Regions from separate parts of the Spirillospora sp. NPDC052242 genome, predicted to be linked through region 1. Evidence: riboswitches for the same ligand, from Rfam matches in the RefSeq annotation. Region 1 holds a riboswitch; the other holds the start of a gene.
What was found. Region 1 has a riboswitch for glycine ahead of gcvP (aminomethyl-transferring glycine dehydrogenase). Riboswitches for the same ligand answer to the same signal wherever they lie in the genome.
Positions count from the first base shown of each region.

Region 2: it holds a riboswitch for glycine, as region 1 does, so the genes downstream of both, gcvT (glycine cleavage system aminomethyltransferase GcvT) here and gcvP (aminomethyl-transferring glycine dehydrogenase) in region 1, are expected to answer to the same signal.

Region 1 covers NZ_JBFAUZ010000060.1:29,189-40,966, forward strand. The annotation lists gene AB0L25_RS35465 (MerR family transcriptional regulator) at 205-804, shown strand; gene AB0L25_RS35470 (flippase-like domain-containing protein) at 841-3,288, opposite strand; glycine riboswitch at 3,602-3,696, shown strand; glycine riboswitch at 3,697-3,808, shown strand; gene gcvP (aminomethyl-transferring glycine dehydrogenase) at 3,871-6,759, shown strand; gene AB0L25_RS35480 (sensor histidine kinase) at 6,834-7,967, shown strand; gene AB0L25_RS35485 (response regulator) at 7,955-8,617, shown strand; gene AB0L25_RS35490 (tetratricopeptide repeat protein) at 8,751-9,917, shown strand; gene uvrA (excinuclease ABC subunit UvrA) at 10,141-11,778, shown strand, end outside.
Region 2 covers NZ_JBFAUZ010000001.1:49,233-61,010, forward strand. The annotation lists gene AB0L25_RS00235 (AurF N-oxygenase family protein) at 1-59, shown strand, start outside; gene AB0L25_RS00240 (hypothetical protein) at 385-1,140, opposite strand; gene AB0L25_RS00245 (ATP-dependent DNA ligase) at 1,217-2,752, shown strand; gene AB0L25_RS00250 (YybH family protein) at 2,762-3,124, opposite strand; gene AB0L25_RS00255 (hypothetical protein) at 3,191-4,276, opposite strand; gene cds1 (L-cysteine desulfhydrase Cds1) at 4,340-5,482, shown strand; gene AB0L25_RS00265 (M50 family metallopeptidase) at 5,475-6,773, opposite strand; gene AB0L25_RS00270 (hypothetical protein) at 7,010-7,393, shown strand; glycine riboswitch at 7,445-7,540, shown strand; glycine riboswitch at 7,545-7,642, shown strand; gene gcvT (glycine cleavage system aminomethyltransferase GcvT) at 7,744-8,838, shown strand; gene gcvH (glycine cleavage system protein GcvH) at 8,855-9,259, shown strand; gene glyA (serine hydroxymethyltransferase) at 9,262-10,524, shown strand; gene AB0L25_RS00290 (L-serine ammonia-lyase) at 10,576-11,778, shown strand, end outside.

The DNA.
Region 1 (11,778 bases):
GGCGTCCGGCGGGGTAGGACCGCAGTGGCGGAAAAGGTGCGCGGTTTGCCCACGTGAAGCCGGTTCATCCGGGCATGCGACGCGCCGACGGCGAACGTTGACCACACCCTGACCGGCACCTACCGTGCTGGTGGAACACCCGTGGTGTAATTCGTCAAACCCCCTTGACGAACCGGCACGGGCTGATAGAAGCCGGAGGTCCGCGTGGCGGTGAGCAGCGGCGAGGGCAAGGCCACCCCCGACAGGCACGTCGCGTCCCGGCGTGCCGGAGAGCAGGGCCTGCTCTTCGACACGCAGGTGTCGGCTCCGCCGGAGGACGTCGGCTACCGCGGCCCGACGGCCTGCTCGGCGGCGGGCATCACCTACCGTCAGCTGGACTACTGGGCCCGCACCAAACTCGTCGAGCCCAGCGTGCGGTCGGCGCACGGATCCGGCAGCCAGCGGCTGTACAGCTTCCGCGACATCCTCGTCCTCAAGGTCGTGAAGCGGCTCCTGGACACGGGCGTGTCGCTGCAGCAGATCCGCACCGCCGTGACCCACCTGCGCGACCGCGGCGTCCAGGACCTCGCGCAGATCACGCTCATGAGCGACGGCGTCAGCGTCTACGAGTGCACCTCGCCCGACGAGGTCGTCGACCTCCTCCAGGGCGGCCAGGGCGTGTTCGGCATCGCGCTCGGACGGGTGTGGCAGGAGGTCGAGGGGAGCCTCGCCGAACTGCCCGCGGAACGGGCCGCCACGAACGACCGCGGCGACCACCCCCACGACGAACTCGCCGACCGGCGGCGCGCCCGCCGCACCGGCTAGCCGCACCGGCCGGCCGTCCGGCGGCCCGGCGGGCGGCTAGAGCGCCTCCTTGCGCTGGAGGTACGCGAACGCCGCCCAGCCGGGCAGCACCGGCAGCCACAGCGTCAGCAGGCGGTAGAGCAGGACCGCCGACGCCGCCGTCTCCGCCGCCAGCCCCGAGATCGTCAGCGCCAGCGTCAGCGCCCCCTCCACGGCGCCGAGGCCGCCCGGCGTCGGCACCGCCGACCCCACCGCGTTGGCCGTCAGGAACACCACCACCACCGTCGTCCACGGCAGCGAACCGCCGAACGCGCGGATCGAGGCGTCCAGGCACAGCACGAAGCCCACTGTCAGCAGGAGCGTCCCGCCGATCCCGGTGAACAGCTTCCGCGGCGACTGCAGGACGTCCACCAGCCGCGGCACCACGCCCGAGAACATGCTGCGCAGCCGGCCGGTGACCACCCGCCGCACCCGCGGGACCGTCAGCGTCAGCCCCGCGACCAGCCCGAGCAGCAGCACCGCGATCACGACGGTGCGGGACGGCGCCAGGTCCTGCGTCGCGGTGCCCGTCGAACCGGTCAGGAAGCCGAACAGCACCAGCAGCAGGACGTGCGCCACCAGCCCGACGAGCTGGGACGCGCCGACGCTCGCCACCGCCGGGCCCGGCCGGACGCCCGACCGCTGCAGGTACCGGGTGTTGACCGCGACGCCGCCGACCGCCGCCGGCGCCACCAGCTTCACGAACGACGCCGCGACCTGCACCAGCACCGTCCGCCACAGGGGGAGCCGTTCGGGGACGAAGCCCATCAGCATGAACGCCGCCGCCAGGTAGGTCAGCCCCGCCGCGCCGAGCGCCACCCCCGCCCACCACCAGGTCGCCTTCGCGAACAGCTGCACCAGGTCGACGCTGCCGAACTGCGGGATCACGATGTAGGCGGCGATCGACAGCGCCACGATGCTGAAGATCGTCCGCGGCCGGAACCGCTCCAGCCGAACGGGCGCGGCCTCCGACTCGGGCTTCAGCCGGACGATCTCGTCCCGGATGCGGGGCAGCAGGTCCCGGTCCCGCCGAACCGCCTGCCGCGTCGCCCGCGACAGCGCCACCCGCTGCAGCATCGGCACCGCCGCTGCCAGCGCCTCCTCGCCGAGCACCGGCACCGCGGTCCGCACGGCGCGCTCCGGGCCGGCCCGCAGCGCCAGGGTGGTGAGCAGCTGCGCGAGGTCGAGCCGCAGCGCCAGGTCGCCCGCCGCGATCTCCCCCGACCACAGGTCGACGAGGTGGGCGGCGCCGTCGTCGCCGACCAGGACCGCGTCCTCCTCCAGCCGGCGGTGCGCCAGCCGGCCCTTCTGCAGCCGCCCGAACTGCCGCCACACGTCCGTCAGCAGCTCGTCGGTGATCTCCTCCGCGGGGACGTCCCGCAGCCGCCGCCCCGGCACGTGCTCGTACGCGAGCAGCGCCGCCTGCGTCCCCACCTCGAGCGTGCCGACCAGCCGCGGGGTCCGGGCGCCCGCCGCGGCGGCGGCGTACGCGGTGAGCGACTCCTGCTCCAGCGACCGGCGCAGCGACCGCAGCGTCCGCCCGGCCGTGGTGCGCCGCAGCCGCAGCATCCGCCACAGCCGGTACGGCAGCCCGGCGGTCTGCTGGTCGCGGTCCAGGACCCGCAGCTCCAGATCCCAGCCGCCGGAGCCGTCCCCGGGCGCCGGGAGCGGGCCGTCCCCGGCGGGAGAGGCGGCCAGCACGACGCCGTAGCGGCGCGCATCCTCGCCGCCGTCCGCGGGATCGTCGAGCCGCGCCGCCCGCCGCGGGCACAGCCCCAGCCGCTCCAGGGCCGTCACCACCGTCATGCCGGTCGGGCGCGGGTTCGGGGTGCCGACCGCGTACAGGGTGCCGTGCCCGATCGCGCGGCCCAGGAAGTACGTCGCCGCGAGCGCCGACACCGACGCGTAGGCGGCGGTCAGGCCGGTGAGCGCGGCCAGCCCGATCATGGACCAGGTGGCCGTCTGCCAGCGGGTCCGCCCGGCCATCCCGACCACGCTGACGAACGCGATCACGGGGGCGATGTCGGTGTGCACGGGGGCCGTGTCGGTGCCGCCCCAGATCAGCGAGTCCAGCACGCCGCCGGGCGCGGCCTGCACGACCAGGTCGTCCAGGGTGATCGTGACGGCGAACGCGATCATCGCGGCGAGCAGCGCGATGGCGACCCGCATGCCGTCCTTGTGGAACAGCCGCTCGACGGCGAACGCGATCGGGACGGCCAGCACGCCGAAGCTCGACGCCAGGGTGGCCAGCGCCAGCAGCAGCTCGGGCGCGTGGGCGGTGCCCTCGGCGATGTCGGTCTGGATGCCGTGCGTGGTCTGCTGCGCGAACGACACCAGCAGCATGACCGCGGCCAGCCCGGCGCAGGAGACGCCGAACCGGATGGCGTCGGACGGACGGCGGATGCGGTCCGGCTGCGCGGGCTCGTCGACCGGCACGCCCGCGGACGCGCCCCGCCTCGGGCGCACCGCCTCATCGTGCGTCCGCGTCACCCGTCGCCGCCCCGGCCGTCCGTCGTCTCGATCAACGCTGCCGTGATCAGCGTCCCAGAACCGGCCGCGCTCGGTCGAGCGGCGGACCCCCGTCCGGCCGTCGCTCCGTCCACCCGTCGCCCCTCGTCGTCCGTCCCGTCGCGTCCCCGGCGGGACGGTCATATCGTACTGTCCGGGGTACTCGCCGGTACGGCGCCGTCGCCGAGGTCACGGCGGTGAACATCCCGTTACGGGACCGGGACGATCGCGGGCCGTCGCGGTTGGGTAGGGTTTGTCCCGGACATGCCGTCGACCCTGTGCGGGAGAGACCTCACGCAGCCGGCGTGGGGCGCCGAAGGGGCAACCTCCCCGGAACCTCTCAGGCAAAAGGACCGCTCGGGCGAGGCACCTCTGGAAAGCAGGCGTCGATCCCGGCGGAACGGGAACGGCGGCTCACCGAAGGGGAAAACCCCGCGCGCGGGTGAAGCTCTCAGGTGCCGATGACAGAGGGGGAGACCGGCCGTCGGCCCGCGTGCCGATGGTGGACCTGAGCGACCGCAGCTGCCAGGAGGCTCCTCCATGACCGCCCAGTTCTTCGCCCCCGTGGCCGCGCCGCAGCATCCCCGCGCCGCGTTCGCCGACCGGCACATCGGGCCGTCGCCGGCCGACCGCGACCGGATGCTGGCCGCCATCGGCTACTCGGGCGCGGAGGCGCTGATCGACGAGGCGGTCCCCGCCGCGATCCGCACCGCCCGCCCGCTGGACCTGCCGCCCGCGCTGAGCGAGACCGCCGCGCTCGACCGGCTCCGCGAGCTCGCCGCCCGCAACACCGTCCTCACCTCCATGATCGGCCTCGGCTACCACGGCACGATCACGCCGGGCGTGATCATGCGGAACGTCCTGGAGAACCCCGGCTGGTACACCGCCTACACCCCGTACCAGCCGGAGATCTCCCAGGGGCGCCTGGAGGCGCTGCTGAACTTCCAGACCGCCGTCGCCGACCTGACCGGGCTGCCGGTCGCGAACGCCTCCATGCTGGACGAGGGCACGGCCGCCGCCGAGGCGATGGCGCTCGCGCACCGCGCGTCCCGGCGCAAGGAGCCCGGCCGGTTCCTCGTGGACGCCGACGCGCTCCCGCAGACGATCGAGGTCGTCCGCACCCGGGCCGTCCCGCTCGGCATCGAGGTGGTGGTCGCCGACGTGTCCGGCGGACTGCCCGACGGCGACTTCTTCGGCGTGCTGCTGCAGTACCCGGGCGCGTCCGGTGCCGTCCGCGACCTGGCGCCGCTGTCCGCGCAGGCCCGCGAGCGGGGCGCGACGGTCGTCGTCGCCGCCGACCTGCTCGCGCTGACGCTGCTGCGCCCGCCGGGGGAGTCGGGCGCCGACATCGCGGTCGGATCCGCCCAGCGGTTCGGCGTCCCGTACGGCTTCGGCGGCCCGCACGCCGGGTACATGGCGGTCGGCGACGACCTGCGGCGGCAGCTGCCCGGACGGCTCGTCGGCGTGTCCGTCGACGCGGACGGGGCGGCCGCCTACCGGCTCGCCCTGCAGACCCGCGAGCAGCACATCCGCCGCGAGAAGGCCACCAGCAACATCTGCACCGCGCAGGTGCTCCTCGCGGTGATGGCGAGCATGTACGCCGTCTACCACGGCCCCGAGGGGCTCGCCGCGATCGCGCAGCGCGCGCACCGCCGGGCCGCCGAGCTCGCCGACGGCCTGCGCCGCGGCGGCGTCGAGGTCGTGCACGGCGCGTTCTTCGACACGGTCCTCGCCCGCGTCCCCGGCCGCGCCGCCGAGGTCGTCGCCGCCGCCCGCGAGCGCGGGGTGAACCTGCGGCAGGACGGCCCCGACCGCGTCGGCGTCGCCTGCGACGAGACGACGCTGCCCGAGCACGTCACCGCCGTCCTCGAGGCGTTCGGCGTCGCCGCGGGCGGCGCCGGGGAGGCGGGCGGCGTCGCCGACGCGCTCCCCGACGGCCTGCGGCGCGAGAGCCCCTACCTGACGCACCCCGTCTTCCACGCGCACCGCTCCGAGACCGCGATGCTGCGCTACCTGCGCCGCCTCCAGGACAAGGACATCGCGCTCGACCGGTCGATGATCCCGCTCGGCTCCTGCACGATGAAGCTCAACGCGACCGCCGAGATGGAGCCGATCACCTGGCCGGAGTTCGCGAACGTCCACCCGTTCGCGCCGCTGGACCAGGCCGCCGGGTACGTCGAGCTGATCGGCGAGCTCGAGGCGAACCTCGCCGAGATCACCGGGTACGCGAAGGTGTCGGTGCAGCCGAACGCCGGGTCGCAGGGCGAACTGGCCGGGCTGCTCGCCATCCGCGGCTACCACGCGTCGCGCGGCGAGGAGCACCGCGACGTCTGCCTGATCCCGTCGTCCGCGCACGGCACCAACGCCGCGAGCGCCGTCATGGCCGGGATGCGCGTCGTGGTCGTGTCGTGCGACGACGGCGGCAACGTCGCCCTGGACGACCTGCACGCGAAGATCGAGAAGCACGGCGACCGGCTCGCCGCGATCATGGTGACGTACCCGTCCACGCACGGCGTGTTCGAGGAGACGATCACCGAGGTGTGCGAAGCCGTGCACGCGGCGGGCGGCCAGGTCTACGTGGACGGCGCCAACCTCAACGCCCTCGTCGGCCTCGCCCGTCCCGGCGAGTTCGGCTCGGACGTCTCGCACCTCAACCTGCACAAGACGTTCTGCATCCCGCACGGCGGCGGCGGCCCGGGCGTCGGCCCGATCGGCGTCCGCGAGCACCTCGCGCCGTTCCTGCCGAGCCACCCGCTGCGCCCGGAGGCCGGGCCGTCCGAAACCGGCGTGGGGCCGATCTCGGCGGCGCCGTGGGGCTCGGCGGGCATCCTGCCGATCTCCTGGGCGTACATCGCGATGATGGGGCCGGACGGGCTGCGCGCCGCCACCGAGGGCGCGATCATCGCCGCGAACTACCTCGCCGCGCGCCTCGCCCCGCACTACCCGATCCTCTACACGGGCCGGAACGGGCTGGTCGCGCACGAGTGCATCGCCGACCTCCGCAAGATCACCAAGGAGACCGGGGTCACCGCGGAGGACGTCGCCAAGCGGCTCATCGACTACGGCTTCCACGCCCCGACCCTGTCGTTCCCGGTCGCCGGCACCCTGATGATCGAGCCGACCGAGAGCGAGGACCTCGCCGAGCTCGACCGGTTCTGCGACGCGATGATCGAGATCCGGCGGGAGATCCAGCGGGTCGCCGACGGCGGCTACGACCGCGACGACAACCCGCTGAAGAACGCGCCGCACACCGCCGCGCAGCTGATCGGCGACGGCTGGAAGCACCCGTACACCCGCGAGGAGGCCGCCTACCCGCTGCCCGCGCTGCGCGAGGGCAAGTACTGGCCGCCCGTCCGCCGCATCGACCAGGCGTACGGCGACCGCAACCTCGTGTGCTCCTGCCCGCCGCCCGAGGCGTTCGAGGACTGACCGTCCGGGAGCGGCGGCGGGACCCCTACTTCGGTAGGTGCCGCCGCCGCCCCGGCCGCGGCTACCTTGGGCCCGTGAACAGGCGAAACCAGGGCCGGGCGGCCGCCGTGATGGTCGCCGCGACCGGCGTCCTCGCCGGGCTCACCGTGTGGAGCACGGCCCAGAGCGACGCGGCCCGCCATCTGCTCGGCCTCGACATCGCCGTCGCCGTCGCGAGCTGCGCGGCGTCGCCCGTCCTGCTGTGGCGGCCGGTCGGCGGCGCGCTGGGGCTCGGCCTGCTCGCGGCCCTGTCGCCGGCGGCCACCCCGGCCGCCACGGCGGGCGCCCTGCAGGCCGCGCGGTGCCGCCGGTTCCCGGTCGCCGCCGCGGTCGCCGGGACCGGCGTCGCGGCGCACGCGGCGCAGGGGCTGTGGCGGCTCAGCGCGGGCATCTCCCTCGGCTGGTGGCTCGTGCTGATCGTCGTCGCGTACGGCGCGCTGGCCGGGTGGGGCGCCCTCGTCCGGGCGCGCCTGGCGCTCATCGCCTCGCTGCACGAGCGCGCCCGCCGCGCCGAGGCCGAGCAGGGCCGCCGGATCGCCGAGGCGCGGATGCTCGAGCGGACGCGGATGGCCCGGGAGATGCACGACGTCCTCGCGCACCGGCTGTCGCTGCTCGCCACCTACGCGGGCGCGCTGGAGTACCGCCCGGACGCCCCGCCCGAGCGGCTCGCGCACGCCGCGGGCGTCGTCCGCGCCGGGGTGCACCAGGCCCTGGAGGAGCTCCGCGAGGTCATCGGCGTGCTGCGCGACGAGGACCGCGACTTCGGCGACCGGCCGCAGCCCGTCCTGGCCGACGTGCCGCGCCTGGTGGCGGAGTCCCGGGACGCGGGCGCGACCGTCGCGCTGCGCGACGAGGTCGACGCGCCCGACGCCCTGCCGCCGGCCGCGGGCCGCGCCGCCTACCGCGTCCTCCAGGAGGCGCTCACCAACGCCCGCAAGCACGCCGCCGGGCTGCCCGTCCGGGTGACCCTGGAGGGACGGCCCGGCGCCGAACTGGTCATCGACGTCCGCAACCCGCTGCCGCCGGACGGCGCCCCGGCGCTCGTCACCGGCTCCGGGACCGGGCTCGTCGGCCTCACCGAACGGGTCCGCCTCGCGGGCGGGCGGCTCGACCACGAGGCCGCGTCCGGGGAGTTCCGGCTGTGCGCACGGCTACCATGGCCCGCGTGACCCGGCCCGTGCGCGTGCTCATCGTCGACGACGAGCCGATGGTCCGCGCCGGGCTGACGATGATGCTCGACGGCGCCGAGGGCATCGCCGTCGTCGCGGAGGCCGCCGACGGCGACGAGGTCTCCGCCGCCGCCGACGCGCACGCCCCCGACGTGGTGCTGATGGACCTGCGGATGCCGCGGGTGGACGGCATCACCGCCACCCGCCGGCTGCGCAGCCGCGCCGCCCCGCCCGAGGTCGCGGTGCTCACCACCTTCGACAGCGACGAGAACATCCTGCGCGCGCTGCGCGCCGGGGCCGCCGGGTTCCTGCTGAAGGACACCCCGCCCGAGCGGCTCGTCCAGGCCGTGCACCGGGTCGCGGCCGGGGACCCGATCCTGTCCCCGCAGGTCACCCGGCGGCTGATGGACCGCGCGGTCGTCCAGGCGGGGGCCTACGAGCGGGCCCGCACCGCGCTGGAGGTCCTCACCCCCCGCGAGCGGGACGTCGTCGTCGCCGTCGCCCGGGGACGCTCCAACGCCGAGATCGCCGCCGAACTGTTCGTGAGCCTGGCCACGGTGAAGGCCCACGTCTCGACCGTCCTCGACAAGCTGGGCCTCGGCAACCGGACCCAGATCGCGCTGCTCGCCCACGACGCGGGACTCGCCTGAGACGTCCCCGGGCCCGGCATCGGGCGAACACCCCAGAAGTCGCCGCAAAAGGTGACGGGTGTCGCCACGGGACGCGGCGCCGCCGGATCGCTAGGCTCGGTCCCGACCCCGACCCCCAGAGGGCAGAGGACCGATGAGCGAGTCCCCGGATCCCGTACCCGCGGCCACCGAGCGCACCGTGCCCGACGAGCACGGGCCGGACCCGGCCCTGCTGTGCGAGCAGGCCCGCGACCTCGCCGAGCGCGGCGAGTCGGCGCGCGCCGCGGCGCTGTTCGACGAGGTGCTCGCCCTCGGCGACACCCCGCACCGGGCGCAGGCCGCGCTCGGGCTCGCGGTCGTCCTCGACGACGCCGGGGACACCGAGCGCGCGCGGGAGGCCGACCGGGCCGCCATCGCCACCGGCGACCCCGAGTACGGCCCGCGCGCCGCCTACCACCTGGCCCTCACCTACGAGCGGGCCGGGGAGCACGACCTCGCCGCGCCCGCCTGGCGTGTCGTCGTCGACTTCGGCAACCCCGCCTACCTGCCGCCCGCGCACCTCGCCCTCGCCCGGCTCGCCGACGACGCCGGCGACTTCGACGCCGCCCGCGGCCACTGGGAGGCCGTGCTGGCCACCGGCGACCCCGAGCACGGGCCGCCCGCCGCGCACGACCTCGCCCAGCGGCACCTCGAGCGCGGCGACCCCGTCCGCGCGCAGCGCGTCCTGACGGCCGGGCTCAAGCTGATCGACCGGGCCGCCGCCCCGTACGCGCACGCGCGCCTCGCCGTCACCCTCGGCATCGCCTGCCTCGACCAGGCCGTCGCCGCGTTCGGCGCGGCCCTCGGCGACCCGGGGGAGCCCGCCGACCCCGAGGCCGGCCCGCTCGCCACCGAACTGCTCGCCCGCACCCTGCCGCTGCGCGGCCGCGACGCCGAGGCGCGCGAGGTGTGGCGGCGCGGCCTGGCCGACCCGGGGACGGCGCCGCAGGTGCGGGCCCGGCTCCGCCGCGACTTCGGCGGCGACGACGAGGACGCCGATCCCGCCGACCTGTGGTGGGAGCCCGTCGTGGAGCAGGCCGTCACCGACGGGACGCTCCCGGCCCTCACCGGCGAGGCGTTCGGCGCGCTCGACCACATGTACGCGCTGCTCGCCGCCCGCCGCGCGGGCGACCCGCGCGAGCACCGTCCGGGCGAGACCCGCGAGGTGCTGGGCCGCGCGATGGACGTCCCGGCCGGCTACCCGTGGGGCCCGCTGCTGGAGGAGAGCTTCGCCGAACGCCTCCGGCTGGCCGAGGACCCCGCCGACCCCGTCGACCGCTGATCCCGGCCCGGCGGCGCGCCCTGCTCCCGGCACGGGCGCCGGTGTGCGTTCCGGTGGCGGGGGTGTTCGAACACGTGTACGGTCTATTGGTGCCGTCCGCTCCCTGCGGGACGGGCGGGGGACTCTAGGAAATGCGGCGGCGACCAGCGCTGTTATGGATTCCGGGGACGGTGCGTCCTCCCACTCCGCATCGCCGCGCCCAGAAGGGGAACCGGGAAACGCCGTGCATGACCGACTCATCGTGCGTGGAGCACGCGAGCACAACCTGAAGGACGTCTCGCTCGACCTCCCGCGGGACTCCATGATCGTGTTCACCGGTCTGTCGGGTTCCGGGAAGTCCAGCCTGGCGTTCGACACGATCTTCGCCGAGGGCCAGCGCAGGTACGTCGAGTCGCTGTCGGCGTACGCGCGCCAGTTCCTCGGCCAGATGGACAAGCCGGACGTCGACTTCATCGAGGGCCTGTCGCCCGCCGTGTCCATCGACCAGAAGTCGACCAGCAAGAACCCGCGGTCGACGGTCGGGACGATCACCGAGGTCTACGACTACCTGCGCCTGCTGTACGCGCGCATCGGCCATCCGCACTGTCCCGAGTGCGGGCGGCCGATCAGCAGGCAGGCGCCGCAGCAGATCGTGGACCGGGTGCTCGAGATGGAGGAGGGCACCCGGTTCCAGGTGCTGGCCCCCGTTATCCGCGGCCGCAAGGGCGAGTACCTCGAGCTGTTCCGCGAGCTGCAGTCGAAGGGCTTCTCGCGGGCGCTGGTGGACGGCGCGATGGTGCGGCTGGACGAGCCGCCGAAGCTCAAGAAGCAGGAGAAGCACGACATCTCCGTCGTGGTCGACCGGCTCTCCGTCAAGCCCTCCGCCCGGCAGCGCCTCGCCGACTCGGTGGAGACGGCCCTCGGCCTCGCCGGCGGCACGATCTTCCTCGACTTCGTCGACCTGCCCGAGGACGACGAGCAGCGCACCCGGATGTTCTCCGAGCACCTCTACTGCCCGTACGACGACCTGTCGTTCGAGGAGCTCGAGCCCCGGTCTTTCTCGTTCAACTCGCCCTACGGCGCCTGCCCCGACTGCACCGGCCTCGGGACGCGCATGGAGGTCGACCCCGAACTGGTGATCCCCGACGGCGAGCTGACGCTCGGCGAGGGCGCCGTCCAGCCGTGGTCCGGCGGCCACGTCAGCGACTACTTCCTGCGCCTGCTCTCCGCCCTCGGCGATGCCATGGGCTTCGACCTCAACACCCCCTGGAACCGGCTGCCGAACAAGGCGCGCAAGGCCGTCCTGAACGGGCACGAGACGCAGGTCCACGTCCGCTACAAGAACCGGTACGGACGGACGCGCTCGTACTACACGGCGTTCGAGGGCGTGATCCCCTACATCCAGCGCCGGCACGCCGAGTCCGAGAGCGACTACAGCCGGGACAAGTTCGAGGGCTACATGCGGGAGATCCCGTGCCCGACCTGCAAGGGCGCGCGGCTCAAGCCCGAGATCTTGTCCGTCACCATGGGCGGCATGTCGATTGCCGAGGTGGCCGCGCTGCCCATCGGCGAGTGCGCCAAGTTCCTGCTCGCGATGGAGCTGAACGACCGCGAGAAGCAGATCGCCGAGCGGGTGCTCAAGGAGATCAACGCCCGGCTCGGGTTCCTCCTCGACGTCGGCCTCGACTACCTCACGCTCGACCGGGCGTCCGCGACGCTCGCGGGCGGCGAGGCGCAGCGGATCCGGCTGGCGACGCAGATCGGCTCCGGTCTCGTCGGCGTCCTGTACGTGCTGGACGAACCCTCCATCGGCCTCCACCAGCGCGACAACCACCGGCTGCTGGAGACGCTCCTGCGGCTGCGCGACATGGGCAACACGCTG
Region 2 (11,778 bases), on a different contig from region 1:
GCGCCCGCGGGGTCTGGGAGCGCACCGGACTCCTTACACCCATAACGCGTTCTCGTTGAGGCGCGCCATTTATCTCGACGTCGAGCGTGACATTACCGAATGGCACTCTAATCACGTGCAATGGTCCGGCCGGCGCAACAGAAAGGGCCGCGGAGTGTGGTCCACTCCGCGGCCCCTCGACGAGGACATGCTGCCGACCTGGGGTTCACACCCAGGACACTCCGTCCGATGGCCCGGCCACGTCGTCGACCTCCTCCTCCCCGAAGGCATCGCAGCACACCGATCGCGTCGTCGAACCGGGGAATCGACCGGCGAACTCCCTCCCCTTAACCTCACACCTTAGAAGGTACTGACAGTAAATATGCCATGATCGGCCGATTCAGGTCAGAATTGTAGAGACGTGAGAACTTCTCGCGCCACGGCGGCCGCCGCGTCGAGGCACTCCCGCTCCCGCGCGGCCCCCTCGCCCCGCTCGCTGTAGCTGACCGTGATCACCGCGTTCCGGGTCCGCGCGGTCACCTGCCCGACGACCGTCGGCTGGCCCTCGTCGCTCTTGAACCACCGGTACGCCTCGTCCCCGAGGCCCGGCTGCCGCTCCAGCGTCACCGTCCGGACGAGCGGCGCTTCGTGCGCCTGCCGCCACTGCGCATCGAAGTACCGCCGCGCGTCCTCCACCGGCGTGGCCGTGTTCGCGGGCGCGTACAGGTGCGCCTCCACCCGCAGCCAGCGGAACGCCGAACCGGTCGACGAGTACGTGCACGTGGTGAGCGTCGAGTTCGCGCTGTCCCGCTGCCGCGCGTCCGGGATCGTCCGCCGGACGGTCTCGTCGGTCACCATCCCGCACGGTTCGGGCAGCGCCGCGATCGGCTCCGCCGACGAGGGCACGGCCGACGACGGGGCGGCCGACGTGGGCGCGGCCGTCGAAGGAGCGGCCGTCCGCGGCACCGGCTCGTCCCCCGACCGCAGCAGCAGCACCCCGCCGCCCGCGACGCCCAGCACCACCACGACCGCCAGCACCGCCAGCAGGCCGGGACGGCGGGACGGCGACGGCGGATCGGGCGCCGAGTACACCCGCTCGAACGGCTCGGGCGGCCGCGGAAGGCCCGTGCCCTCCCGGCTCGCCGCGTCCGATCTCCCCACGCTCGTCAACGTAGTCAGGCACGCCCGGCCTGACCAGGTCCCCCGGCCGATCCATTTGTCAGACCGCCCGGTCACAATGGGAGGCGTGCGGATCATCGAGGTCGCCCGGACGTCGGCGGTCGTCGCGGAGACGTCCGGACGCAAGGCCAAGGTCGCGGCGCTGGCCGCGTGCCTCGGGCAGGCGGGGGCGCGCGAGGCGCCGATCGTCGTGGCCTACCTGTCCGGCGAGCTGCCGCAGCGGCAGATCGGCGTGGGCTACGCGGCGCTGCGCGACCTCCCGCCGCCCGCGGACGTCCCGGAGCTGACGGTCGCGGAGGTCGACGCGACGTTCACCGAGATCGGCGCCGTGTCCGGCAAGGGGTCGGTCGCCCGCCGCCGCGAGCTCGTCGCGGAGCTGATGGGCCGCGCCACGCGCGGCGAACAGGACTTCCTCGTCCGCCTCCTGTCCGGGGAGCTGCGGCAGGGCGCGCTGGACGGCCTGATGGCCGAGGCGATCGCGTCCGCCGCGGGCGTCCCGGCGGCGGACGTCCGGCGGGCGTTCATGCTGCGCGGCTCGCTCGGCCCGGTCGCGACCGCCGCCCTCGCCGACGGCGCCGCGGGACTGCGGGCCTTCACCCTCGAGGTCGGGCGCCCGGTGAAGCCGATGCTCGCCGCGGCGGCGCCGTCCATCGACGAGGCGTTCGGCAAGCTCGCCGCGGAGGCCGCCGTCGAGTGGAAGCTCGACGGCGTCCGCGCCCAGGTGCACGTGTCCGACGGCACCGTCCGCGTCTTCACCCGCACGCTCGACGAGATCACCGAGCGGCTGCCCGAGGTCGTCGCGGCCGTCCGGGAACTGCCGGTGCGCGACGCGGTCCTCGACGGCGAACTGATCGCGCTGCGGCCCGACGGGCGCCCGCACCCGTTCCAGGTGACCGGCGCCCGCACCGCCACCCGCACCGCGAAGGACACCGAGACCGTCCCGCTCACCCTCTACCTGTTCGACGTCCTGCACCTGGACGGCGCCGACCTGCTCGACGCGCCCGGCGCCGAACGCCACGCCGCGCTCGCCCGGATCGTCCCCGAACACCTGCGGATGCCCCGGCTCGTCACCGGCGACCCGGCCGCGGCGAAGGCGATGTTCGACGAGGCCGTCGCGCGCGGCCACGAGGGCGTCGTCGTCAAGTCCCTCGACTCCCCCTACACCGCGGGCCGCCGCGGCGCCGGCTGGATCAAGGTCAAGCCCCGCCACACGCTCGACCTCGTCGTCCTCGCCGTCGAATGGGGGCACGGCCGCCGCAGCGGGCTGCTGTCGAACCTGCACCTCGGCGCCCGCGACCCCGAGTCCGGCGGGTTCGTCATGCTCGGCAAGACCTTCAAGGGCCTCACGGACGAACTCCTCGCCTGGCAGACGCGCACGCTGCGCGAACTCGCGGTGCGCGAGGACGACTGGACGGTGCACGTCCGTCCCGAACTCGTCGTCGAGATCGCGTTCGACGGCGTCCAGCGCAGCACCCGCTACCCCGGCGGCATCGCCCTGCGCTTCGCCCGCGTCCTGCGCTACCGCCCCGACAAGTCCGCGAACGAGGCCGACACGATCGACACCGTCCGCGCCGTCGCCCCCGTCATGGACTGACCCGCCGCGTCACACGACCCGCGGCTGGTCCAGGACCCACAGCCAGGTCCCGTCCGGCTGCCGCCGGGCGACCTCGGCGGTGGCCCCGCCGCCCGGCAGCCGCACCGACGTCAGCGCCAGGTCGCCCTGCCGGAGGGTGGGCCGCTGCTCGCCGGGCGCGAACACGGGCCCGTCCGCGACGAGCCGCTCGTACGCGCGCCGGATCTCGGCGTGCCCGGTGGCGACGCCGCCGCCGGGCAGGGCGAGCACCGCGTCCGGCTCGTACAGCGCCACCAGTCCGTCCACGTCGCCCGCGTTCAGCCGCTCCACGACGAACCGGCTCAGATCCTCGGGCCGTCCGGCCCGCTCGTGCGCACGCGTGCCGCCTGCCATCCGCAGCCTCCCCAGAGTTCTTCCGCACCAACGCGATCGTGCCAGGCGGGTGCGACGCTCCGGGCGCTAACCGCGTTCCGCGGGCTCGGTTCCGCCGGCGTGGCCGGGGGCGGACTCGTCACCGCCGTTCGGGCGGCGGGCGGCGTACTCGGGGGCGGGCGCGTCCCGGGGGCGGGGGGCGCGGTTGCGGCCGAGGCGCAGGCGCGGGTTGCGGAACGCGTCGCCGCGGGCGGGCTCGGCGCGGCGGGGCCGGAGCCGGACCGTGGTGCGGGTCCGGACGCGGGCGACCGTGCGGCGCTGGGCGCGGGCGGCGGCGCGGCGCTGGTGGCGGGCGAGCCTGCGGCGGCGGGCGCCCTCGGCGGTGGTGCGGCGGTGCCGGAGTTCGGGCGGGATGAGGTCGTGGCGGCCGGCGATGAACTCCTGCACCCAGATCTTGCCGCGGATGAGCGGGCGGCGGATCCGCTTCTCGCGGCGGACGGCGCGCGCGTACTTGCGCGAGTCGGCGGCGTACCGCCAGCGGGACCAGGGGGAGCCCGGACGGGCGACGCGGACGGCGCCGACGAACAGGAGCGCGGGCACGAACAGGCCGATGAGGCCCGTCCAGATCTTGCCCTTCAGCAGCGTGATCACGGCGAAGACGAGGTTGACCGCGAGGGACGCCACGTAGAACCCGGAGATCAGCTCGACCTGCACGCCCGGGACGGACGGGAGCGGCGAGCCCTCGACGCCGAGCGGGTTGACGCCGAGCAGGAGCAGGCCGGTGACGGCGATCGCGACGAACACGGCGTCGACGGACGCGCGGCCCTTCTCGGTCCAGTAGACGTCGCTGAGGTGCAGGATCAGCGCGAACTCGTCGAGGACGAGCGCGGAGCCCATGCCGAAGACGATCGCGGCGGCGAGGTCGAACCCGACGCGGCCGTCCGGGACGGCGAGGCTCGCGACCCCGCCGACCAGCATGAGGACGACGCCGAACACGACGTGGTGGATGTGGACGTCGCCCGCCTTGACGTTGCGGAACCACCAGCGGACGTTCGCCCGGATCAGCCGGACGTTCACCCGGGTGAGGACGAACGTGACGATGAACGCGACGAAGAAGCCGAACAGCGGCAGGCGGCCGGTGTCGACGATGCGTTGCTCGAACAGATGGATCATGAGCCCCCCGTGGGCTCCATGATGCCCGGTGACTTGCACCGTTATCGTGGGAACCTGCCGATCATGGACGATCGAGGGGGAACCGTGGGCGGGATCGTGGATCGCTGTGACCCCGGCGGGCGCGCCTGGATCGCCGAGGCGATCCGGCTCGTGGAGGCGGACGCGAACCGCAGCGCGGACACGCACCTGCACGTGTTCCCGCTGCCGCCCGAGTGGGGCATCGACCTGTACCTGAAGGACGAGTCGGTCCATCCGACGGGCTCGCTGAAGCACCGGCTGGCGCGGTCGCTGTTCCTGTACGGGCTGGCGAACGGGTGGATCACCCGCGGCACGACGATCATCGAGGCGTCCAGCGGGTCGACGGCGGTGTCGGAGGCGTACTTCGCGCGGCTGCTGGGGCTGCCGTTCGTCGCGGTGATGCCGGCGTCGACGAGCCCGGAGAAGATCGCGCTGATCGAGTTCCACGGCGGGCGCTGCCATCTGGTGGACGAGCCGGGCGCGATCTACGACGAGTCGCGGCGGCTCGCGGCCGAGTGCGGCGGGCACTTCATGGACCAGTTCACGTTCGCCGAGCGGGCGACGGACTGGCGCGGCAACAACAACATCGCCGAGTCGATCTTCGAGCAGCTGCGGCTGGAGCGGTTCCCCGAGCCGTCCTGGGTGGTGGTGGGCGCCGGGACGGGCGGGACGTCCGCGACGATCGGCCGCTACGTCCGGTACCGGCGGTTCCAGACGCGGCTGGCGGTGGTCGATCCGGAGGGTTCGGCGTTCTACGGCTCGTTCGAGGACCAGGACCCGGGACGGACGGCCTGCGGTTCGCGGATCGAGGGCATCGGGCGCCCGCGCGTCGAGCCGTCCTTCCTGCCGACGGTGATCGACCGGATGATCCGGGTACCGGACGCGGCGTCGATCGCGGCGATGCGGTGGACGAGCGCGGTCGGCGGGCGCGGCGTGGGCGGGTCGACGGGCACGAACATGTGGGGCGTGGTGCGGCTGGTCGCGGAGATGCGGGCGCGCGGGGAGCGCGGCAGCGTGGTGACGCTGATCTGCGACGGCGGCGAGCGGTACGCGGGGACGTACGGGTCGGACGCGTGGCTGCGCGCGCAGGGGCTCGACATCGCGCCGTACCTGGTGGCGCTCGATCGGTTCCTCGAGACCGGCGTCCTGCCGGACGCCGAGCCGGGCGCGGCGGGCGGCGTCACATGAGCCGGATCGGGTTCACCAGGTCGGCGTAGATCAGCAGCCCGCCCATGACGATCAGCACGATCGCCATCGCGTACGTGACCGGCAGCGCCTTGGCGACGTCCACGTAGCCGGGGTCGGGCCTGCGGAAGATCTTCGCGAAGAACTTCTTGAGCGCCTCCAGCAGGGCGCCGGCGATGTGGCCGCCGTCCAGCGGGAGCAGCGGGACGAGGTTGAACAGCCCGACCGCGAGGTTCAGCGAGCCGAGCAGCATGACGAAGTAGGAGACCTTCTCCTGCCCGGTGAGCGCGTCGGACGCGGCGATCTCGCCGCCGAACCGGCTGACGCCGACGACGCCGACCGGCCCGTTCGGGTCGCGTTCCTCGCCGCCGAACGCCGCCTCCCACACGCCGACCATCTTCTGCGGCATGTTGATCAGCGCCTCGACCGTCCGGCCGGTGAGGTCGACCATGTGCTCGGCGACGGCCCCGGGCCCCTGCCGTTCGAGTTCGCGGGTGGGGGTGATGCCGAGGAAGCCGACGGTGACGACCTCGTCCGGGTCTTCGAGGCTGGCCAGCTCGTTGCGGGCGATCGGGACGGTCACCTGCCGGGTCCGCCCGTCGCGCTCGATCGTCATCGGGACGGTCTTGTTCGCCGAGTCGCGGATCAGGAGCTGGAGCTGCTCGTAGTCCTCGATGCGGGTGCCGTCGAAGGAGACGACGCGGTCGCCGGCCTGCAGGCCCGCCTGCCGCGCCGGGGTGGGCGTGGCGTTCGCGGGGCAGGTGTCGAGGTTCGCGGCCTGGCTCGCGGGGACGATGCAGTCGGTGACCTGGCTGATGACGGGCTTGCTCACGTACGTGCCGAGCCCCATGATCAGGATCGCGAAGAACACCACCGCGAGCAGCAGGTTCATCGCGGGGCCGCCGAACATGATCAGCAGCTTCTGCCACCAGGGCTTGGCGTAGAAGACGCGGTTCTCGTCACCGGGCCGGACCTCTTCGAGGGCCGCGCCGCGCGCCGATTCGATCAGCCCCTGCCACGGGCCGGTGCTGATCTGCCGGACCTCGCCGGGCTTGTCGCCCTTACGGGGCGGCAGCATGCCGATCATCCGGATGTAGCCGCCGAGCGGGATCCACTTGATCCCGTACTCGGTCTCGCCCTTGTGCCGCGACCACAGCGTGGGGCCGAAGCCGACCATGAACTGGGTCGTGCGCACCTTGAACAGCTTGGCGAAGGAGAAGTGCCCCAGTTCGTGCAGGGCGATGGACGCCATCAGGCCGAAGAAAAGGATCAGTACGCCGGCCAGCCAGCCCATGCGTCACGCCCCTCCGGTCGTCCGAACCCCCGCCCGGCGGGGTGATCTCCAGGAACCAACTCAGCGTACGTCATACGACGGGCCGTCCGGATGCCCCGGGAATCGCCCGATCCGACGGTCATTTTGCGCATGACGCCCAAATCCGGACGTGCCGGTTGGCAGGCGCGTCGATATCCGCACGCCCCCGGCGGCGCGCATCATGGCGCGGTCCCGTCCGTCCGCCGGAAGGAATCGCCGTGAAACGCACACTCGTCGCGCTGCCCGTCCTGACGATCGCGCTGGCCCTCGCCGGCTGCGGCGGGTCGGACGAGCGGCCGGACACGCGCGGCACGGGCGCGTCCGCCCCGGCCCCGGCCCCCGGCACGTCCGGGCCGTCCGGCACCGCGCAGGAACGGCCGGACGGCGGCGGCGCCCCGGCCACCGGCGGGGACGGGCTGCCGAGCGGCCCGCCCGCCACCTCGGCGGCGACGAAGGCGTTCAACGACTGCATGGCCGAGCAGGGCGTCCGGATCCCGACCCCGACACCGGGCACGACGCCGTCCAAGGAGCAGATCACCCGGGTCCGCGAGGCGATGGAGGCGTGCGTGAAGAAGTTCTCCACCGACCCGCCCGCCGGGTGACCCGGGGCTGGTCGGGGCGGCGACGCCGCTGCTAGCCTGACGCGAAGCCGTTGATCCCGTGCGGGAGAGTCCCCGGCAGCCGGCCCGGGACGCCGAAGGAGCAAATCCTCCCCGGAACCTCTCAGGCCCATGGACCGCACGGGCCAGGCGACCTCTGGAAAGCGGGGACCCCGGTCCCCCGCCGAAGGTGAAAGCCCGTGGCGCGCGCCGTCCGCCGCGGGTGAAGCTCTCAGGCTCCGATGACAGAGGGGGAGGCACCGAGACGCCCGGTGCGCGAGTGGGACGATGGACCCTGTCGACCCCGTCGACTCCGTCGACCCCGTCGCGCCCGTGACGAAGGAGCCGAACCCATGTCCGCCGATCCGAACGCGAAGAGAACACCGCTGCACGACGTCCACGCGGACCTCGGCGCGCACCTCGTCGACTTCGCCGGATACCTGATGCCGCTGCGCTACGCGAGCGAGACGGCCGAGCACCGGGCCGTCCGCACCGGCGCGGGGCTGTTCGACCTGTCCCACATGGGGGAGATCTTCCTCTCCGGGCCGGGCGCCGGTGAGGCGCTCGACCACGCGCTCGTCGGGAACCTGTCGCCGATGAAGGTCGGCAAGGCCCGCTACACGATGATCTGCGCCCCGGACGGCGGCGTGCTCGACGACCTGATCGTGTACCGGCTCGCGGACGAGACGTGGATGGTCGTCGCGAACGCCGCGAACGCGGACGTCGTCCACGACGCGCTCGTGGAGCGCGCGCGGGGGTTCGACGCCGCCGTCGAGGACCGCTCGGCGGCCTACGCGCTCGTCGCGCTGCAGGGCCCGCACGCGCAGGAGATCCTCGCGCGCTTCACCGGCGCCCCGCTGGACGACCTCAAGTACTACGCCGTGCTCGCCGACCGGGTCGCGGGGATCGACGCGCTCGTCGCCCGCACCGGCTACACCGGCGAGGACGGCTTCGAGCTGTTCGTCGACGCGGGCGACGCCGTCCGGCTGTGGCGGGAGCTCGCGGCCGTGGACGGCGTCGTCCCGTGCGGCCTCGCGGCGCGCGACAGCCTCCGGCTGGAGGCGGGGATGCCGCTGTACGGCAACGAGCTGACGGCCGAGACCACCCCGTTCGAGGCCGGGCTGGGCCGTGTCGTCAAACTGGACAAGCCCGTCGACTTCGTCGGGAAGTCCGCCCTGGCGGCGCAGGCGCAGACCCCCGCCGGCCGTAGGCTCGTGGGACTGGTGGCGCGGGGGCGTCGCGCGCCCCGCAAGGGGTATGCGGTCGTCACGTCCGATGGCGTTCCGTGCGGCGTCGTGACGAGCGGCGCGCCCTCGCCCACACTGGGCAAGCCGATCGCCATGGCGTACCTCGACACCGGTGTCGGGGAGTCCGGTCTGGCCGTGGACGTCCGCGGCCGGGCCGAACCGGTCGACGTGGTCGCCCTGCCGTTCTACAAGCGTTCCTGAAAGAGAGAGCAACAACGTGAGCGTTCCGGAGCAGCTCCGCTACAGCGAAGAGCACGAGTGGGTGGCCGGTCTCGACGACACCGGGCAGGCGCCCGAGGACGGGATCGTCACGGTCGGGATCACGTCCCACGCCGCCGAGGCCCTCGGTGAGATCGTCTACCTCGAGCTGCAGCCGTCCGAGGGCGACACCGTCGAGGCGGGCGAGCCCTGCGGCGAGGTGGAGTCGACCAAGTCGGTCAGCGACCTGTACTCCCCGGTCACGGGCGAGATCACCGCGATCAACACCGGCGTGGTGGACGAGCCGAGCGTGATCAACGACGACCCGTACGGGGAGGGCTGGATCTTCAAGGTGCGCATCTCCGAGGCGCCCGGCGACCTGCTGGACGCGGCCGCGTACGGCAAGCTCATCGAGGAGGCGTGAGCGTGTCCTCGTCCCTTTACGCATCGCTGGCCGAGGCCGACCCGCAGGTCGCCGAGGCCGTCGGCGCCGAGCTGCGGCGCCAGCAGTCGACGCTGGAGATGATCGCGTCGGAGAACTTCGCGCCGACGTCGGTGCTGGAGGCGCAGGGCTCGGTCCTGACGAACAAGTACGCCGAGGGCTACCCGGGCCGCCGGTACTACGGCGGCTGCGAGTACGTGGACGTCACCGAGCAGCTCGCGATCGACCGCGCCACGGAGCTGTTCGGCGCCGAGCACGCGAACGTCCAGCCGCACAGCGGCGCGCAGGCCAACACGGCCGTGTACTTCGCGCTGCTGCAGCACGGCGACACGATCCTCGGGCTGGACCTCGCGCACGGCGGGCACCTCACCCACGGGATGCGGCTGAACTACTCCGGCAAGGTGCTGAACGTGGTGCCCTACCACGTGCGCGCGGAGGACGGCCGAGTCGACATGGACGAGGTCGCCTCGCTGGCCGCCGAGCACCGGCCGAAGATGATCGTGGCCGGCTGGTCGGCGTACCCGCGCCAGCTCGACTTCGCGGCGTTCCGGGAGATCGCCGACTCGGTCGGGGCGCTGCTCATGGTCGACATGGCGCACTTCGCGGGGCTCGTCGCGGCGGGCCTGCACCCCTCGCCCGTCCCGCACGCGGACATCGTCACCACGACGACGCACAAGACGCTGGGCGGGCCGCGCGGCGGGCTGATCCTGTCCCGCGAGGAGTACGGCAAGAAGATCAACTCGGCGGTGTTCCCGGGCATGCAGGGCGGGCCGCTGGAGCACGTGATCGCCGCGAAGGCGGTGGCGCTGAAGATCGCCGGTTCGGACGAGTTCCGGGCGCGGCAGTCGCGCACCGTCGAGGGCGCGAAGATCCTCGCCGAGCGGCTGCTCGCCGAGGACACGGCGAAGGCCGGCGTGAAGGTGCTGACCGGCGGCACGGACGTCCACCTGGTCCTGGTCGACCTCGTCGACTCGGAGCTGACCGGGCGGGACGCCGAGGACCGGCTGCACGACGTCGGGATCACCGTCAACCGGAACGCGGTCCCGAACGACCCGCGCCCGCCGATGGTGACGTCCGGGCTGCGGATCGGCACCCCGGCGCTCGCCACCCGCGGGTTCACGACGGAGGACTTCGCCGAGGTCGCCGACGTGATCGCGCTGGCGCTGCAGCCGTCCTTCGACCGGGACGCGCTGGCCGCGCGGGTGAAGACCCTCGCGGACCGGCACCCGCTGTACCCGAACCTCTAGATCGGTTCCCCTCCGCCCGGGCGCCGGGCGGAGGGGAACGCGGGGGCATTCATGGCCATCAGCGTTTTCGACCTGTTCAAGATCGGCATCGGCCCCTCGTCCTCGCACACCGGCGGCCCGATGGCCGCCGCGCACCGGTTCGCCCGCGGCCTGGACCGGGACGGGCTGCTGGAGAAGACCGCGTCCGTCCGGGCCGTCCTGTACGGCTCACTCGGGCTCACGGGCAAGGGGCACGGCAGCGACAAGGCGGTGATCCTCGGCCTGGCGGGCGACAAGCCCGAGACGGTGGACGTCGACACGGCCGACGAGCGCGTCGCGGACGTCCGCGCCCGCGGGACGCTGCGGCTGTTCGGCGCCCGCGACGTCCCGTTCGAGGTCGGCGAGCACCTGGTGTTCGAGCGGAAGGAGTCGCTGCCCGGGCATCCGAACGGGATGCGGTTCACCGCGTTCGACGACGCGGGGAACGAGCTGCGCGCGAGGGTGTACTACTCCGTCGGCGGCGGGTTCATCGTGGACGAGAACGCGACCGGCGCCGACCGCATCAAGCCGGACGACACGGTCCTGCCGCACCGCTTCGACACGGCCGCGGAGCTGCTGGAGCGCTGCGCGGAGACGGGCCTGTCGGTGTCGGGCCTGATGCTGGAGAACGAGCGCGCGTTCGGCCGCTCGACCGCCGAGATCCGCGCGGGCCTCGTCGAGCTGTGGCAGGTCATGCGCGCGTGCGTGGCCCGCGGCTGCGACCGCGAGGGCCTGCTGCCCGGCGGCCTCAAGGTCCGCCGCCGCGCGCCCCAGCTGCACCGGCAGCTCATGGCGGAGAAGCCGGCCGATCCCCTGCACGCGATGGACTGGGTGACGCTGTTCGCGCTCGCCGTCAACGAGGAGAACGCGGCGGGCGGCCGGATCGTCACCGCCCCGACGAACGGGGCCGCGGGCATCATCCCGGCCGTCCTGCACTACTACGACCGTTTCGTCCCCGGACGGGACGACGACGGGATCGTCCGGTTCCTGCTGGCGGCCGGGGCGATGGGCGTGCTGTTCAAGCAGAACGCGTCCATCTCCGGCGCGGAGGTGGGCTGCCAGGGCGAGGTCGGCTCCGCGTGTTCGATGGCGGCCGCCGGGCTCACCGAGGTCCTCGGCGGAACGCCCGAGCAGGTGGAGAACGCGGCCGAGATCGGCATCGAGCACAACCTCGGGCTGACGTGCGACCCGGTGGGCGGGCTCGTCCAGGTGCCGTGCATCGAGCGGAACGCCGTC